3 regions of the Delftia tsuruhatensis genome follow, and region 1 is predicted to be linked to each of the others. Evidence: predicted binding sites of a transcription regulator. Region 1 holds the regulator's gene; each other region holds the start of a gene.
The links. The regulator HrcA, encoded in region 1, represses chaperone genes, less so after heat shock. The targets are predictions, from matches to a motif close to TTAGCACTCNNNNNNNNNGAGTGCTAA.
Positions count from the first base shown of each region.

Region 2: a site for HrcA is predicted at 3,621-3,647, ahead of groES (co-chaperone GroES). Genes of this name have one in related genera too.
Region 3: a site for HrcA is predicted at 2,660-2,686, ahead of rpoH (RNA polymerase sigma factor RpoH). Genes of this name have one in related genera too.

Region 1 is NZ_LR813084.1:1,351,743-1,357,917, forward strand. Features, by position in the region: gene L1Z78_RS06115 (rolling circle replication-associated protein) at 131-1,072, shown strand; gene L1Z78_RS06120 (hypothetical protein) at 1,136-1,366, shown strand; gene L1Z78_RS06125 (recombinase family protein) at 1,370-1,966, shown strand; gene hrcA (heat-inducible transcriptional repressor HrcA) at 2,290-3,294, shown strand; tRNA gene L1Z78_RS06135 (tRNA-Ile) at 3,359-3,437, shown strand; tRNA gene L1Z78_RS06140 (tRNA-Arg) at 3,597-3,673, shown strand; gene L1Z78_RS06145 (CHASE2 and HATPase_c domain-containing protein) at 3,743-6,112, opposite strand; gene L1Z78_RS06150 (FecR family protein) at 6,149-6,175, opposite strand, start outside.
Region 2 is NZ_LR813084.1:1,067,217-1,073,391, reverse strand. Features, by position in the region: gene L1Z78_RS04860 (NAD(P)/FAD-dependent oxidoreductase) at 250-2,052, shown strand; gene L1Z78_RS04855 (2,3-butanediol dehydrogenase) at 2,120-3,193, shown strand; gene groES (co-chaperone GroES) at 3,733-4,023, shown strand; gene groL (chaperonin GroEL) at 4,070-5,713, shown strand; gene L1Z78_RS04840 (PLP-dependent aminotransferase family protein) at 5,816-6,175, opposite strand, start outside.
Region 3 is NZ_LR813084.1:4,966,534-4,972,708, forward strand. Features, by position in the region: gene L1Z78_RS22610 (acyl-CoA dehydrogenase family protein) at 1-92, shown strand, start outside; gene L1Z78_RS22615 (sigma-54 interaction domain-containing protein) at 102-1,223, shown strand; gene ssuD (FMNH2-dependent alkanesulfonate monooxygenase) at 1,220-2,374, shown strand; gene rpoH (RNA polymerase sigma factor RpoH) at 2,717-3,658, shown strand; gene L1Z78_RS22630 (Bug family tripartite tricarboxylate transporter substrate binding protein) at 3,747-4,727, shown strand; gene L1Z78_RS22635 (sterol desaturase family protein) at 4,735-5,478, shown strand; gene L1Z78_RS22640 (fatty acid desaturase) at 5,479-6,175, shown strand, end outside.

The DNA.
Region 1 (6,175 bases):
CGCAGCGCGGCCTAGATTTATCCCATAAACACTTTGGAACACACAGGGCGCAAAGGCTCTGAAAAAGGTGAACCCCGCGACAGCGCCAACTGCCCGGGGTTCGTGATAGCAACCTCTACGACAGGTCACCATGATTCGAATTATCTGTGATGCGAACCCTACGCGTCGATACACCCCCGAAGAACTGCTGCACATGCACCGTTGCGGCGAGGCTCTCACGGTCTTTGATGGCAGCACAGGCGAGGGCATGCGGGTCAAGGCCCATGACCTGGGCAATGGTCACATGGAGATTTCGGGCACGGCGCCCACGGTCTGGGTCGAACGTGAGTGGAATCACATCGCCCTGGAAACCTACCTGGAGCGCGTTATCGAGCGGCGCGAGGAGGAGGCCGACGAGATGCGGGAACGGTCGCTGACAATCGCGGCAAACCGGGCAAAAGTGAAGGTGCGCAAGCTCTGCAAGGCAATGGGCTCAGACACCCTGCTGACCCTCACGTATCGGGCAAACGAAACTGACCTGGAGCGATCCAAAAAGGATCTGAAAGAGTTCGTCCGGCGCATGCGCAGGTACATGCCCGCGTTCAAGGCTGTGGCCGTGTATGAGTACCAAGCTCGGGGGGCAATCCACTGGCACATTGCGACTGCGAACGTGCCCCGTGTGTTCGAGCGCAGGAATGACCAGGGCCAGACCTATCAGGTCAAGAGCTTTGACGCTATCCGCAGTGTCTGGCGTGGCGTCACGAAAGAGCGTGGCGGCAACATCGATCTTGCCCGGCGCAAGCGCAACAGCACACGCAGTCCTGCGCGCATTGCCTCGTATATCGCCAAGTACATTGTCAAGGCATTCCGCGAGGGGCAGGCCTTCACGAATCGCTACAGCGCATTCGGGGACTTTGACATGGGCAAGCCGGTAGATCTGGGGTGGTTCCCTCGGGTGCTGGATGCTGTCAGTGCGTCATTCGACTGTGTGCTTGACAGTCAGTCAGTTGTCTACTCGGAGCTGTCGCGCTGGAAAGACTGGTTTGTCTTGCATGTAGAGCGCAAGACAACGTCTGTCAGGGGGTGCGCCTAATGATCTTGGGGGAGTCCGATTTTGGCTCGCTGTGGCCCTGTGAAGGGCTGTTGAGGGATTCCTATGTCTATTGATCATCGCGAAAACATTTCCGGTAACGCTGCCCGCGTTGCCAAGCATCGGGCCACGCATGCCCGGCTTGACGTCTCTGTCCCGGCGCACATCTCAAGCACTATCGACGAGCTGGCCGAGATGTTCGGCACAAGCCGTGCTGTCGTCCTGCGCTCAATGCTCCGGTTTGCCTTGACGAACCGCGACTGGAAAAAGCTTGGTCTTCTCTGGGTCGGGGAGTAAGCAATGCTGATCGGATATGCGCGTGTCTCCACGCTTGATCAGGACACGACGATGCAGCGTGATGCCCTTGAGCGGGCTGGTGTCCATAGGCTGTTTGCTGATTCCAGTTCGGGGGTTGGTCCCCGTCCCCAGTTGCACGCGGCGCTCGATTGCTTGCAGCAGGGCGACGTCTTGGTCGTTTGGAAACTGGATCGCATCGCTCGAAGCCTGCATGACTTGCTGGCCACCGAACGGCGTCTGAAAGCTGTGGGTGCTGGTATCCGTAGTCTTACGGAGCCGCTTGATACGTCCAGCCCGTTCGGCGAGTTCACCTTTCAGGTGTTAGGTGCCGTCGCGCAGCTGGAGAGGTCAATGATCAGAGAGAGGGTCATGGCTGGGCAAGCTGCGGCTAGGGCACGCGGCAAGACTTGGGGTCGAAAACGCTCTATCGATGATGGAGATGTTGAGGTTATCGTGCGGCTGTGGCGGTCTGGTGCTTATCAGCAGGCCGAACTGGCCGAGATGTGGGGCGTGTCCGTGGCTTGCCTGCGAGATGCTATCCATCGTTTTGAGGGTCGTGGCAGGTGGCTCCATCGTCTATCTGCTGCTACCCCTACGTGATCTCTTCGGTCCTCAATCTTTGCGCCGTCGGTTTGTGCCGCGGTATGGCCGAGGGTTGTAGATCGTAGACTTTGGGTCAAAACTCTGCTGGCCTCTCCGTGATCTCAGCAGAGTTTTTCTGCGGCCGTGTGCCCTTATCCTCACTGCGATACGGACTGCGATGTACACCACGGCGGCGCTGGCGAGTATCAGCAGGGCGGCTTGGTTTGAGGTCATGGGTTGCAGGATATCGCAGGCTGCCTTTGGCTTCGCCGCTCTGTCTGTATGAAAAAAGCCCGGATCGTCCGGGCTGTGTTTGAGGCATACATCACTAAAATCATCACATGCTCGACGAACGTGCCAAGTTGTTGCTCAAAGCGCTGATCGAGCGTTACATCGCTGACGGCCAGCCTGTGGGCTCGCGGACCCTGTCGCGCGCGTCGGGGCTTGAATTGTCGCCTGCCACGATACGCAATGTGATGGCCGACCTCGAAGACCTGGGGTTGATCATCAGCCCGCACACCTCGGCAGGCCGCATTCCGACCGCCCGGGGCTACCGGTTGTTCGTGGACACCATGCTCACCGCGGACCGTGCAGACATCGTGACGCCCGAACTCGCACCCGAGCAGCCGCAGAAAGTCATCGCCAACGCGGCCAACCTGCTGTCCAGCCTCTCCCAGTTCGTGGGCGTGGTGCTGGTGCCGCGCCGCACCTCCGTGTTCAAGCACATCGAGTTCGTGCGCCTGTCCGAGAGGCGCTTCCTTGTCATCATCGTATCGCCCGAGGGCGATGTGCAGAACCGCGTCATCTTCACCGACGTGGATTACTCGGCATCGCAACTGGTCGAAGCCTCCAACTTCCTGAACAGCCACTATGCGGGCCTTGCCATGGAGGAGGTGCGCGAGCGCCTCAAGGGCGAAGTCGAGCAGCTGCGCGGCGAGGTGGCCACGCTGATGCAGGCAGCCGTCAACATCGGCACGGAAGCCATGTCCAGCGCCCAGGAGGACGTGGTCATCGCAGGCGAGCGCAACCTGCTGTCGGTCAGCGATTTCTCCAGCGACATGGGCAACCTGCGGCGTGCCTTCGACCTGTTCGAGCAAAAGACCCAGATCCTGCGGCTGCTGGATTTCTCCAGCCAGGCCGAGGGGGTGCGCATCTACATCGGGGGGGAAAGCCAGGTCGTTCCCTTCGAGGAGCTGTCCGTGGTCAGTGCACCCTATGAGCTCGATGGCAAGGTGGTGGGCACGCTGGGCGTGATCGGGCCGACCCGCATGCACTATGACCGCATGATCCAGATCGTGGACATCACCTCCAAGCTGGTCAGCAATGCGCTGAGCCACAAGCGTTGAGGCGGCCGTTAGGCCCTACAATAACCGTTTGCCATGGCGGTGCCCGCGCTGCCTAGGTGAATCCGGGGCCTTAGCTCATGCTTGGTTAGAGCAGCGGACTCATAATCCGTTGGTGCCCAGTTCGACTCTGGGAGGCCCTACCATCGATTGGTATGAAAGAGCCTGCCGCCCTTGTGGGGCGGCAGGCTCTTTTTTTGTGCATGGACTGTTGGCGGTGGCGGAGCAGCGTCTTCCGTTTTTTTTGCACAAATGTGGCGCTTTTGTCCGGAAGGTGAAAATGCCACGCTACAATGCGAAGCGTTGCGGCTGTAGCTCAGCTGGATAGAGTACTTGGCTACGAACCAAGGGGTCGTGGGTTCGATTCCTGCCAGCCGCACCACCATACGCAAAGCCCTGAAATCGAAAGGTTTCAGGGCTTTTTCGTTGCCTGGGCAGCCGCCGCGCCGGTTCAATCCGGGGCGCTGGCGGTCGCCTTGGGCAGCACGATGCTGAAGGTGCTGCCCTCCGCCGGTGCGCTCTGGATGTCCAGCCGGCCGCCATGGCGGGCCGCCACCGTGCGTGCGAAGGCCAGGCCCAGGCCCACGCCGTCGACGTGCTTGTGCTGTTCCAGGCGCTCGAACGGCCGGCTCAGCCGGGCCAGGGTCTCGGCATCCATGCCGGGGCCATGATCACGGATGGCGATGCGGCAATGGGCCGCGTCCTGCGACAGCAGACACTGCACCGTCGTCTCTGCGCCGATGTGTCCGCCGTGGCCGTATTTGATGGCATTGCCTATCAGGTTGACGATGGCGCGATGGAGCATGCCCTGGTCGCCGAGCACGGGGTACTCGTGCTGAGGCAGGCTGAACTGGAGGCAGACCTGCGCGGCCGTTGCCTGGGCCCAGCAGCTTTCCACGGCCTGGTCCACCACCAGGCCCAGGTCCAGCGGTTCCTGGCGGATGACCTGCTGCCGGGCGCGTGCCAGGTGCACGAAGTCATCGGCCAGCTGCAGGGATGCCTGGGCATAGCCTTCGATGCGTGGCAGCAGTGCCTGCGAGGACAAGGGGGTCGCGGACCCCCGCTGCATTTCCAGCAGGGTGATGATCGAGGCGACAGGGGCGCGGATGTCGTGCGAGATGAACTGCATGGCCTGGTCGCGCTGGGCCTGGGCGCTGCGCAGTTCGCTGATATCGACCAGGGTGATCAGCCAGCCCGTGGTGGGCTGCGCATCGAAGGCTTGGGCCAGCAGCATCAGGCTGCGCCCCTGGGCATCCTGCCCCTCGCTGCTGCGCGGCAGCGCGCCAGCGGCGAGGGCCGTGGCCGTGAGCAGGGCACTGCCTGCCTGGCCTGTGGCCTCGGGTGCTTTGAGGCCTGCGAGCAGCGGGGGCAATGCGTCGCCGGCCCGCAATTCCCGGCCCAGGCTGCGGGCATAGGCATGGGCGGCGGAATTGGCCAGCAGGAGATGCCCCTGGCGGTCGCAGACGAAGGTGGCCGAGGGCAGCTGGCGCAGGCTTTCGCTGACGAAATGGTGCAGCGCGCGCAGTTGCCGGGAGGCCTGTTCCACGGCTGCGATGCGCTGGTCCAGCAGGTCGCCGCCCAGGGACATGGGCAGGCCCTGGCCCTGGAGGTCACGCAGCTCCAGCGCCAGAAAGCGGGCGGCGGCGCGCAGGCGCAGCCAGCCCCACAGGGGATAGGCCAGGGCCAGGCCCAGCAGGCCGGCTGCGGGTGCGGTCTGCACCTGCCAGATGCGGGGCGCGAGGCCGGCCAGCGACAGGCAGGCCAGGGCCAGCATCGCACAGGCCAGCATGCCGCCCGAAGGACCGAGCCAGGCCAGTGCCAGCAAGGCCAGCAGCACCGCGCCCGCGTTCAGCCCCCGATCCAGCGTCACGGACGCGGGATGCACATGCGTGCCCTGCAGGCTGCCGTTGAGCACATGGGCCAGCATTTCCACGCTGGAGATGGGGCGCGCACCGGCACCCAGGGGGGCGGTGAACCGGGTGCCCAGGCCCTCGGCCGTGGTCCCGATCAGCACATACTTGCCGCGAAAGGCCGCGGCGGGAATGCGACCCCGCAGCACGTCGATGTAGGAGTAGGTGGTGAAAGGCGAGCGATCCCGGGCGCCCTGTTCCGACCCGGGGCGGGCAAAGGCGATGATTTCCCGCTGATGGCGCTGCCATGCCGGGGCTCCGGGCTGGGTCTGCGGCGCGGGCTTCGGGCTGGTACATGCACGGCCGCTTTCGCCAATGCAGTGCAGGGACAGCGCCATATGCCACCAGGGCTGCTGTGCCGTGCCTTCGACCGCATGGAAGCTGCGCACTGCGCCGTCCGTATCCACGGGAAGCTGGGTGTGTCCCAGGGCCGCGGCGGCCTGCGCGAAGGCCGGCAAAGGGGCGGTGCCCGCCGCCACGGGAAGCACGGTCCGGCCACTGCGTTGCAGGGTGCGCGCCAGCAGCAGGTCGTCGCCGGGATAGTCCAGGTCTTCCTCGCTGAGGATCACATCCAGTCCGATGGCACGTGGCGGGGCCTGGCCGATGCGCTCCAGCAGGCCTGCATGCAGTGCGCGCCGCCAGGGCCAGCGACCGATGGCGTCGATGCTGGCCTCGTCGATGGCGATGATGACGATGTCCCGGGAGGCCCGTGGCTGGTGCAGCCAGCTCGCCGTGTCCTGCACGAAGCCGTTGGCGCGCTCCAGCTGCCCGTCACCGCTGAGCCAGAGCACCAGGGACAGCAGGCCGGCGGCCAGCAGCAGCCAGTCCCTGCGCAGCCCGCGGCCACGGGCTGGCGCCTGTTGCGCGGGGGCTTCGGGGCCGGGCTCTGGCGTGGGCGGAAGATTGGACAAGCGCTGGAGAGGTTCGACGTGGGGCTGAGGCGCGGCCTACTGGCGCTGCAGGCGTTCTCCACT
Region 2 (6,175 bases), 280 kb from region 1:
ATTTACCCACTGCCTCTGCTGCGTTGCAGCAAGCGTGCTGCGACAGGTGTCGCATGGCTGAGCCACCTGTCGCGCGCGGCCAGGGTGGACAACGAGCCACGGGACAAGGGGTTTGTACCCAGGGCTTGCAGGCAATTCATTGATTTGCCGGGCACGGCTTGCCTGTCGGGCGCGCCTGGCATGGTGATTGCGTAGGAACGCCTGCCCGGAAAAAAACCAGCGGGCATGACCACCCTCAAGGAGACAACCATGACAGATACGACGGCTGCCGCCCGTGCCCAGGCGCTGCTTGGCCAGCTCAACCATTCTTTGGCGGACCGCGACTTCGCGGCCGCCAGCCGCCTGTTCGCCGACGAATGCTACTGGCGCGACCTGGTGCTGCTGACCTGGAACATCAAGACCATGGAGGGACGCGGGCAGATCGCCGACATGCTGGCTGCGCAGCTGGACGCCGCGGCGCCCGTGCGCTTTTCGCTGGACGAGCGCGAAGCGGTGGAGGAGGCCGATGGTGTGGTGTCCGCCTGGATCGTGATCGACACACGGCATGCGCGCGGCGGCGGTCACATCCGCATCAGGGGCGGGAAGATCTGGACGCTGCTGACGACTGCCCAGGAGCTCAAGGGGCATGAGGAACCCTTGGGAACACGCCGCCCCATGGGGGCCGAGCACGGCATCCGGCGCGGCCGCCAGACCTGGCTGGAGCGCCGCCAGAAGGAAGCAGAGGAGCTGGGCCGCGACAGGCAGCCCTTCGTGCTGGTCATCGGCGGCGGCCAGGGCGGCATCGCGCTGGGTGCCCGGCTGCGCCAGCTGGGGGTCTCGCACATCGTCATCGACCGCCAGGCGCGCCCTGGCGACCAATGGCGCAATCGCTACAAGTCGCTGTGCCTGCACGATCCGGTCTGGTACGACCACCTGCCCTACATGCCGTTTCCGGACAACTGGCCCGTGTTCGCGCCCAAGGACAAGATCGGCGACTGGCTGGAGATGTACACCAAGGTGATGGAGGTGAACTACTGGCCGTCCACCGAGTGCCTGAACGCCCGCTTCGACGAGGACCGGCAGGAGTGGGAGGTCACCGTGGAGCGCGATGGTGAAAAGCAGGTGCTGCGCCCCAGACACCTGGTGTTCGCCACGGGCATGTCGGGCAAGGCGAATGTGCCCAGGATCCAGGGCCAGGATGTCTTCCGGGGCGAGCAGCAGCACTCGTCCCGGCACCCCGGCCCGGATGCCTATGCGGGCAGGAAGGTGGTGGTGATCGGCGCCAACAACTCCGCGCACGACATCTGCGCGGCCCTGTGGGAGCATGGCGCGGATGTGACCATGGTGCAGCGCTCGTCCACGCACATCGTGCGTTCCGATTCGCTGATGGACATCGGCCTGGGCGACCTGTATTCGGAACGCGCCGTGGCCAACGGCGTGACGACCCGCAAGGCGGACCTGATCTTCGCCTCCCTGCCCTACCGCATCATGGCCAACTTCCAGGTGCCGGTGTACGACCGCATCCGCGAGCGCGATGCGGACTTCTACCGCAAGCTGGAGGCCACCGGCTTCATGCTGGACTTCGGCGATGACGGCTCCGGCCTTTTCATGAAGTACCTGCGGCGCGCATCGGGCTACTACATCGACGTGGGTGCCTGCGATCTGGTGATCGACGGCAGCATCAAGCTGCAGGCGGGCAAGCAGATCAGCCACCTGTCGGAAAACGCGGTGGTGCTGGACGACGGTACCGAGCTGCCGGCCGACCTGGTGGTCTACGCCACCGGCTATGGCTCGATGAACGGCTGGGTTGCCGACCTGATCAGCCAGGAGGTGGCGGACAAGGTGGGCAAGGTCTGGGGCCTGGGCTCGGACACCACCAAGGACCCGGGGCCGTGGGAGGGCGAGCAGCGCAACATGTGGAAGCCCACGCAGCAGGAGGCGCTGTGGTTCCACGGCGGCAATCTGCACCAGTCGCGCCATTACTCGCTGTACCTGGCGCTGCAGCTCAAGGCGCGCCAGGAAGGCCTGCCCGTGCGTGTCTATGACCTGCAACAAGTCCACCACCTGAGATAGGCCCGAATAATCCCCATGGGCGGCCATGCCGCCCATCGATACAGACTGACAGAAAGAAAGTCCCATCATGAAAGCAGCACGTTTCCACGACCGCGGCGACATCCGCATCGAAGACATTCCCGAGCCTGTTGTGGAGCCCGGCACCGTAGGCATCGAGGTGGCCTGGTGCGGCATCTGCGGCACGGATCTGCACGAGTTCATGGAAGGGCCGATCTTCATCCCGCCCTGCGGCCATCCGCATCCCATCTCGGGTGAGTCCGCCCCCGTCACCATGGGGCACGAGTTCTCCGGCGTGGTCTATGCCGTGGGCGAAGGGGTCGACGACATCCAGGTCGGCCAGCACGTGGTGGTGGAGCCCTACATCGTGGCCGACGATGTGCCCACGGGGCCGGGTGACAACTACCACCTGTCCAAGGACATGAACTTCATCGGTCTGGGCGGGCGTGGCGGCGGGCTGGCCGAGCGGATCGCCGTCAAGCGCCGCTGGGTGCATCCGATCTCCGAGACCATCCCGCTGGACCAGGCCGCGCTGATCGAGCCGCTGTCCGTGGGCCACCATGCCTACACCCGCAGCGGAGCCCAGGCGGGCGACGTGGCGCTGGTGGGCGGGGCCGGCCCCATCGGCCTGCTGCTGTCCGCCATCCTGAAGGCCAAGGGCCTGACCGTCATCGTCACCGAGCTGAGCGCCAGGCGCAAACAGAAGGCGCGTGAGTCCGGCGTGGCCGATCACATCCTGGACCCGTCCGAAGTGGACGTGGTGGCCGAGGTGATGAAGATCACGGGCGGCAAGGGCGTGGATGTGGCCTTCGAATGCTCCAGCGTCAACAAGGTCCTGGACACGCTGGTGGCCGCGACCAAGGCCACGGGCGTGGTGGTCATCGTATCCATCTGGAGCCATCCCGCCACCATCAACGTGCACAGCGTGGTCATGAAGGAACTGGACGTGCGCGGCACCATCGCGTACTGCAACGACCACCAGGAGACCATCAAGCTGGTCGAGCAGGGCAAGATCGACCTGGAGCCCTTCATCACCCAGCGCATCCAGCTCGATGACCTGGTGGCGCAGGGCTTCGACACGCTGATCCACAACAACGAGTCGGCGGTGAAGATCGTCGTGCAGCCGAGGTTCAAGGCCCGGTAACCGCCGCCTGGGGCGTCCGTGACCGAACCATGGTCACGGTCTCCCCTGGCGACTCGCGCCGGCACAAGACCGATCAGGCTGGGCGGCCGCCCCCCGCAGCCCGTAGGACGCATGCCGGCGCTGGCGGCCGTTGGCGCCATCGTCCATGCACAGATGGGCCAGCCTGTCGATGAAGCCATGGAGTGCTCCAGGGCGTCGATCGAGGGGGTGGTAAATCCCCTCAGGACCGAAGGGGACTCGGGGATCTGGCGCGCGAGGTCCGGACGCCGGGACGATTGCTGAATCGCCATGGCCATCGCAAACGGCCTGTCCACTCCTGCAGGCGAACGCCGAACCGGCATCGACGAGGTTGCCGTCGACGTGCAGGCGCACCACACCCCCTCCTGACCCACCCCACCCCTTGAAACCTGGCGGAATTGCCTTATTATTAGCACTCGTCGGGCATGAGTGCTAACAGCCTCGCCCGCATTGCTTCCGAATGCCGGTCCGCCCGGACCGGCAAGTCTTTGTTTCAACTTTGTTGATGATTAGGAGTTGGTATGAACCTGCGTCCCCTGCACGATCGCGTGATCGTCAAGCGCCTCGAGAACGAAACCAAGACGGCCTCGGGCATCGTGATCCCCGACAACGCCGCCGAGAAGCCTGACCAGGGTGAAGTGCTGGCCGTGGGCCCCGGCAAGAAGAACGACAAGGGTGAGCTGATCGCCCTGAACGTGAAGGTCGGCGACCGCGTTCTGTTCGGCAAGTACAGCGGCCAGACCGTCAAGGTCCATGGCGACGAACTGCTGGTGATGAAGGAAGACGACCTGTTCGCAGTCGTCGAGAAGTAATCCGCTTCCCTGCACCGCACTTTCCAACTGAATCCGGAGAATTGAAATGGCAGCAAAAGACGTAGTTTTCGGCGGCGAAGCACGCGCCCGCATGGTTGAAGGCGTGAACATCCTGGCCAACGCGGTCAAGGTCACCCTGGGCCCCAAGGGCCGCAACGTGGTGCTGGAGCGCTCCTTCGGCGCCCCCACCGTGACCAAGGACGGCGTGTCCGTGGCCAAGGAAGTTGAACTCAAGGACAAGCTGCAGAACATGGGCGCCCAGCTCGTGAAGGAAGTGGCTTCCAAGACCAACGACATCGCCGGCGACGGCACGACCACCGCCACCGTGCTGGCACAGGCCATCGTCCGCGAAGGCACCAAGTACGTGGCCGCCGGCCTGAACCCCATGGACCTGAAGCGCGGCATCGACAAGGCTGTCGCCGCCCTGGTGGAAGAGCTGAAGAAGCAGTCGAAGGCCACCACCACCTCCAAGGAAATCGCCCAAGTGGGTTCGATCTCCGCCAACTCCGACGAATCCGTGGGCAGCATCATTGCCGAAGCCATGGACAAGGTCGGCAAGGAAGGCGTGATCACCGTTGAAGAAGGCAAGTCGCTGGCCAACGAACTCGACGTCGTCGAGGGCATGCAGTTCGACCGCGGCTACCTGTCGCCCTACTTCATCAACAACCCCGAAAAGCAGGTCGCCCTGCTGGACAACCCCTTCGTGCTGCTGTTCGACAAGAAGATCAGCAACATCCGCGACCTGCTGCCCACGCTGGAAGCCGTGGCCAAGGCCGGCCGTCCCCTGCTGATCATTGCGGAAGACGTCGAAGGCGAAGCCCTGGCGACGCTGGTGGTCAACACCATCCGCGGCATCCTGAAGGTCGTGGCCGTCAAGGCGCCCGGCTTCGGCGACCGCCGCAAGGCCATGCTGGAAGACATCGCCATCCTGACCGGCGGCAAGGTCATCGCTGAAGAAGTGGGCCTGGCGCTGGACAAGGTGACGCTGGAAGACCTGGGCCAGGCTGCCCGCGTCGAGATCGGCAAGGAAAACACCACCATCATCGACGGCGCAGGCAAGGCTGACGAAATCGAGGCCCGCGTCAAGCAGATCCGCATCCAGATCGAGGAAGCCACCAGCGACTACGACCGCGAAAAGCTGCAAGAGCGCGTGGCCAAGCTGGCCGGCGGCGTGGCCGTGATCAAGGTCGGCGCTGCCACCGAAGTCGAGATGAAGGAAAAGAAGGCCCGCGTCGAAGACGCCCTGCACGCCACCCGCGCTGCCGTGGAAGAAGGCATCGTGGCCGGCGGCGGCGTGGCCCTGCTGCGCGCCAAGCAGGCCGTGGGCGAGCTGTCCACCGGCAATGCCGAGCAGGACGCCGGCATCAAGCTGATCCTGAAGGCTGTCGAGGCTCCGCTGCGCGAGATCGTGGCCAACGCCGGTGGCGAACCCTCCGTGGTGGTCAACGCCGTGCTCAACGGCAAGGGCAACTACGGCTTCAACGCCGCCAACGACACCTACGGCGACATGCTGGAAATGGGTATCCTGGACCCGACCAAGGTGACCCGCACGGCCCTGCAGAACGCCGCTTCCGTGGCTTCGCTGCTGCTGACGACCGAAGCGATGATCGCCGAGTCGCCCAAGGCCGAGGCAGCCCCCGCCATGCCCGACATGGGCGGCATGGGTGGCATGGGCGGCATGGGCATGTAATTGCCCGCCGCGCAGCCGGCAGCGCCTTGCGCGCCTGCCGGTTGGCCCCGCAAGAACAAAGGCCGCCTTCGGGCGGCCTTTTTCATGGGACGGCGGCTTGCTTCAGCCGATGGCCTGGCGCCAGGCGCGGCCCAGGCGCGCCACGGCCTCGGTGATCTGAGGCACCGTGGGCGCCGCGTACGACAGGCGCATGCACAGGCCGGCCTGCTGCTGCACATCGGCCGGGAAGAAGGCCTTGCCCGGCACATAGAGCACGCCCTGCTCCACGGCCGCCGTGAACAGTGCGCGGGCCAGGGCCTCGGGCTCGCCCATGTGCCCCTGCGGCGGCAGCAGTTGCGCCCAGACGAACATGCCGCCCGCGGGCCGCACGAAACGGATCTGCGTGCCCAGCGCCGACTGCATGCCCGAGCACAGCGCGTCCATGCGCGCCGCGTACTCGGCGCAGGCCTTGGCGAGCTGGGG
Region 3 (6,175 bases), 2.5 Mb from region 1:
AGACGCTGCACGACCCGCTGCACTACAAGCTGCAGGAGCTGGGGGACTGGGTGCTCAATGGAGCCCATCCGCAGCCCAGCTTCTACTCGTGACCCCGCCCCATGAGCACACGATTGCCCCAATGGCCCACCGGCGCCTCCTCCCCTCAACGCACTGCCGAAGTCGCGCCCGCTGCCTGGATCCTGGAGGACCCGGCGTCGCAGGCCCTGCTCAGGACCATGGAGCAGGTGGCCGCCAGCGAGGCCGGCGTGCTCATCCTCGGAGACAGCGGCGCCGACAAGGAGATGGTGGCCCGCCACATCCACCGGCTCAGCCCGCGCCGTGACGGCCCCTTCGTCGCCGTCAACTGCGGCGCCCTGTCCGAGACCCTCATCAACGCCGAACTCTTCGGCCATGAAAGCGGCGCGCTGACGGGTGCGTTCGGCAGCCTGCCGGGCCGCTTCGAGGATGCCCACGGCGGCACGCTGCTGCTCGACGAGATCGACGACCTGCCGCTGCACATCCAGAGCAAGCTGGTGCGCGTGCTGCAGGACAAGGCGGTCACGCGCATCGGGGCCAGCCAGCGCACGCCCGCCGATGTGCGCGTGCTCGCCGCCAGCAACGCCCCCCTGCTGACCAAGGTCGCGGCCCGGCGCTTTCGGGAGGACCTGTACTACCTGCTCGACGTGGTCACCCTGGCCATGCCGCCACTGCGCCAGCGACCGGCCGACATCCTGCCGCTGGCCCGCCACTTCATCGCCAGCTACTGCCAGCGCATGCGCTACGCGCCCATGGCGCTCAGCCCGGACGCACAGCGCAAGCTGCTGGAACACGACTGGCCCGGCAACAGCCGCGAGCTGGAGAACGTCATCCACCGCAGCCTGCTGCTCACCCAGGGCGTGCACATCGGCGCCGGCGACCTGCACATCGCCAGCAGCCAGGCGGAGCCCGAGCCGGCCGCCTCGGACGAGGCCGCGCACAACGCCCAGGCCGCAGCCGCCGAGCTGGCCCTGGCCGATGCGCTGGACAGCCTGTGCGACATCCACGCGCAAGGCCTGGAGCAGCATGTGCTCAACGCCCTGCTGCTCAAGGCCTGGCAGCGCAACCGGGGCAACCAGGTGCAGACCGCGCGCCAGCTGGGCATCAGCCGCAGCGTGGTGCGGGCGCGGCTGCAGCGCCTGGGCGAGCTGCCCGGCGGCGACGGCACGATTTCATCCCTTTCCCCTTTTCCGGAGCCCCCATGACCGCAGCTTCCTCCGCATCGCCCGAGATCTTCTGGTTCCTGCCCACCTCGGGCGACACGCGCTACCTGGGCACCTCGGATTTCGGCCGCGCGCCCACCAATGCCTACATGCGCCAGATCGCCGTCACGGCCGAGCAGCTGGGCTACGACGGCCTGCTGATCCCCACCGGCAGCTCCTGCCTGGACCCCTGGGTGGTGGCCTCCAGCCTGGTGCCTGTCACCCAGCGCATCAAGCTGCTGGTGGCCCTGCGCACCTCGCTGGGCGCCCCCGTCTCCAGCGCCCGCCAGGCCGCAACGCTGGACCAGGCGCTGGGCGGGCGGCTGCTGCTCAACGTGGTGCCCGGCGGCGATGCCACCGAGCTGGCCGCCGACGGCGTATTCCTGGACCACGACGAACGCTATGCCTACGCCGATGAATTCCTCACCATCTGGCGCCGGCTGCTGTCGGGCGAGACCGTGGACCTGGACGGCAAGTACTTCAAGGTGCGGGGCGGACGCAACTTCTTCGAGCCCGTGCAAAAGCCGCACCCGCCGCTGTACTTCGGCGGCTCGTCGGACGCCGCCCACGACCTGGCCGCGCGCCAGGTCGATGCCTACCTCACCTGGGGCGAGCCGCCGGCCGCCGTGGGCGAGAAGTTCGCCGACATCCGCCGGCGCGCCGCGTCGCAGGGGCGCCAGGTGAAGCTGGGTGTACGCCTGCACGTCATCGTGCGCGAAACCGGCGCGGAGGCCTGGGCCGACGCCGAGCGCCTGATCAGCAAGCTCACCGACGAGGACATCGCCCGCGCCCAGGCCGGCTATGCGCGCATGGACTCCGTGGGCCAGTCGCGCATGGCCGCGCTGCACGGCGGGCGGCGCGACCGGCTGGAAGTCTCGCCCAACCTCTGGGCCGGCGTGGGCCTGGTGCGCGGTGGCGCCGGCACGGCCCTGGTCGGCGATGCCGCCACCGTGGCCGAGCGGCTGCGCGAGTACGTGGAGCTGGGCGCCGACACCTTCGTGCTGTCCGGCTACCCGCACCTGGAGGAATCCATCCGCTTCGCCGAGCTGGTGTTCCCGCTGCTCGGCAAGCCTCCCGTCACCGTCAGCGACCAGGCGCAGACCGGCGGTGCCTTCGACATCCGCAGCATCCGGCAAAAGGCATCCGCATCGTGAACAACCGCGTGAACCTCCCCATCGTCGACATGCGCTGCCACCCGGCAACGCAGCCCATGCCACGGCGCGCTGGCTCAACCGGCGTGTCGGAACGCGCGGCGGTTGCAGGGCCTGGACGCCTGCGCCTGCCTTCCCGGGGGGCATGAGAATTTGCCAAACCCGGAGATGCAGAAAATCAATCATTGCAGTGCAGCAATCGGTAACCATGGCGATGGAACTGCGCGCACCGCACTCTGTCCTACGTGCAGGCCCGATTTTCGCTTCAGCAACGACGGAACTTCGGCTTTAGCACTCGATCCCAACGAGTGCTAACATGAAGGTATGGAAGAAAGGAACTCTGCAATGACAAATGCCTCCGGCTCCATTGCGACCACCTTGGCGCCCGCTAACCCCTGGTCCCTGGTGCCGCCTCTGGGCAACCTGGATGCCTATATTTCCGCGGTCAACCGCCTGCCCATGCTCACCCTCGAGGAAGAGCAGGACTACGCCCGCAAGCTCAAGGAACACAACGACCTGGACGCCGCGGGGCGGCTGGTGATGTCCCACCTGCGCCTGGTGGTGTCCATCTCGCGCCAGTACCTGGGCTATGGTCTGCCCCACGGCGACCTGATCCAGGAGGGCAATGTCGGCCTGATGAAGGCCGTCAAGCGCTTCGATCCCGACCAGAACGTGCGTCTGGTGAGCTACGCCATGCACTGGATCAAGGCCGAGATCCACGAATACATCCTCAAGAACTGGCGCATGGTCAAGGTCGCCACGACCAAGGCCCAGCGCAAGCTGTTCTTCAACCTGCGCTCCATGAAGCAGGGCCTGAAGTCCGACGCCGCGATGGCCGAGGACGGCATGCTGCGCGACACGCTGACCTCCGGCGAGATCGACGCCGTGGCCGAGAAGCTCAACGTCAAGCGCGAAGAGGTCATGGAGATGGAAACGCGCCTGGCCGGCGGCGACGTGCTGCTGGACCCCTCGCCCGGCGACGATGGCGAGCAGGCCTTCGGCCCCATCGCCTATCTGGCAGACGGCGCGCACGAGCCGACGGCCATGATCGAATCGCGTCAGCGTGACCACCTGGCCACGGACGGCATCGCCATGGCCCTGGATGCGCTGGACGACCGCAGCCGCCGCATCGTCGAGGAGCGCTGGCTCAAGGTCAACGACGACGGCTCGGGCGGCATGACGCTGCATGAGTTGGCGGCCGAGTACGGCGTCAGCGCCGAACGCATCCGCCAGATCGAGGTGGCCGCCATGAAGAAGATGAAGAAGGCCCTGGCCGAATTCGCATGACGGCGCCGACCGACAAGGCAGGGACCACGAAACCCGGATAATCTCCGGGTTTTTTATTGCCTGCCGCTTTCGCTCCTCACCGCACTCCATGCCCGCCAGCGCCTTCTCGTCAGTACGCCGTCTTTTCGCAGCCGCCCTGGCCTCGGCCCTGCTGCCCTGCGCCGCCATGGCAGGCGATGCCTGGCCCAGCCGGCCGCTGCACCTGATCGTGGGCTTTCCCGCCGGCTCCTCGCCCGACCTCACGGCGCGCGCGCTGGCCGAGCCGCTGGAAAAGCGCCTGGGCCAGCCTGTCATCGTCGAGAACAAGGTGGGTGCGGGCGGCAACATCGCGGGCGAGCAGGTGGCGCGGGCGCGCGACGGCCATACCTTCAGCGTCATGATCAACGGCAACATGACGATTGCCCGGCTGCTCAACCCCGCCGTGCGCTACGACCCCGTCAAGGACCTGCAGCCGGTCAGCCTGATCGGCGTGGCACCGCTGGTGCTGGTGGCGCCCGCCGGCGCCGCCGAGGGCCGGGCCTTCCTGGAGGCGGCCGCGCAGGCGGGCAATCGCTGGAGCTACGGCTCCCCCGGCGTCGGCACCGTGGGCCACCTGGGCATGGAACTGCTCAAGAGCCGTTCCGCGCTCAGGCCCGAACACATTCCCTACCCCGGCTATCCGCAGGTCTTCAATGCCCTCCAGGGCGGCGACCTTCAGTTGTCCATGCTGCCGCCCGCGCTGGCCATGGCCCAGGTCCAGGCCGGCAAGCTGCGCGGCGTGGCCGTCACCTCGGCCGCGCGCAGCCCTCTGGCACCGGGCCTGCCCAGCCTCAAGGAACTGGGCGTGGGCGATTTCGACCTGGAGATATGGAACGCCGTGGCCGCCCCCAGGGCCATGCCCGCGGCCCATGTGCAGAAACTGGCTGAAGCGGTGGGCGAGATCGTGCGCTCACCGGAGATGCGCGCGCGCCTGGCGGCCCAGGGCTGGCAGGCCGTGGGCAGCTCGCCCGAGGGCCTGGCCCTGCGCATACGCCAGGACGTGACGGCGCTGGGCCGCATCATCCGCGAGCAGGGCATACGCGCCTGGTGACACCCCCATGACCGCTGCCCAAGCCTTCACCGAACTCGACGCCTGGCAGGTCATGGCCTGGGGACTGGCCTTCTTCGGCACGTTGTACCTGGCAGGCGGCTGGGGCATGTCGGCGCTCACGCGCGGCCTGCAGCGCCACGGCGTGGGCCATGTGCTGGACACGCGGCCGCTCAAGCCCGACCAGTTGCGCCGTGAATGGCGGCAGTCGCTGCATTCGGTGCTGATCTTCGGCATCGGCATGGTCGTCCCCTGGGGCTTGCTGCAACTGGGCTGGGCGCGCCTCGAACCCGATGCAGGCCCCTGGCGCATCGCGGCCGAGATCGTGGTGCTGCTGATCTGGAACGACGTGCATTTCTGGATCAACCACCGCCTGCTGCACACGCGGCTGCTGGGGCGTTTTCACGGCGACCACCACCGCTCGGTGGTGACCACGCCATGGTCCACCTACAGCTTCCATCCCATCGAGGCGCTGATGCTGGGCAACGTCATCCTGCTGCCCATGGTGGTGCACGACTTCAGCTTCTGGTCGCTGGCCTCGGTGCCCGTGCTCAGCCTGCTGCTCAACGTCATCGGCCACTCCAACTACGACTTCTTCCCGCAGGTGCCGGACACGCATGCGCTGGCGGCCAGCCGCCGCCACCATCTGCACCATGCACGGCCCAACGGCAACTACGGCTTCGCCCTGGCCTTCATGGACCGGCTGATGGGGACACGCGTCGCCCTGCCCGCCACGGCACGCAGCAGGCCCTGAATGCGTCCACACGCACGCCATGCCCTGCCCCGCCTGCGCCACTGGCGCGATCTCCAGTCGCTGGTGTACATGGCGGCACTGCCGCTGCTGGTCTGGTGGCAATGGCGCCATGGCTGGAATCCCTGGCTCTACGGCATCGAACTGTTCCTGACCCTGGGCGTGGGCGTCATACACCACAACCACACGCACCTGCGCATGTGGCGCGGGCGCCGGGCCAACCGCCTCACCGACTATTGGCTCACGCTGCTGCAAGGCCATCCGACCTTTGTCTTCTGGCCGGCCCATGTGGCCAACCACCATCGCTTCCGCCACGGGCCGCGCGATGTCGCGCGCACCTACCGCTTCGGCGGCGACCACAACCATCTGATCGGCTATCTGGTGCACCCGGTGCAGGCCGCCTGGGTGCTGTACCCGCTGTTCCTGCGCTGGCTGGGGCAGTTGCGACGCCACTGGCCCGGAGCGTTCCGCTACTGCATGGGCCAGTACCTGCTGTGGCTGGGCAGCTGGGCCCTGCTGCTGTCCATCGACTGGCAAAAATCCTTGCTGCTGGTGATCATTCCGCAACTGCACGGCCTGCACTGGCTGCTGGCCACCAACTACCTGCAACACGCCCATGCCGATGGTCGCCCGCTGACACGCAGCCAGCGGCTGGACCCCGCCACCGCACTGAACTACGCGCGCAATTTCGAGGGCTGGG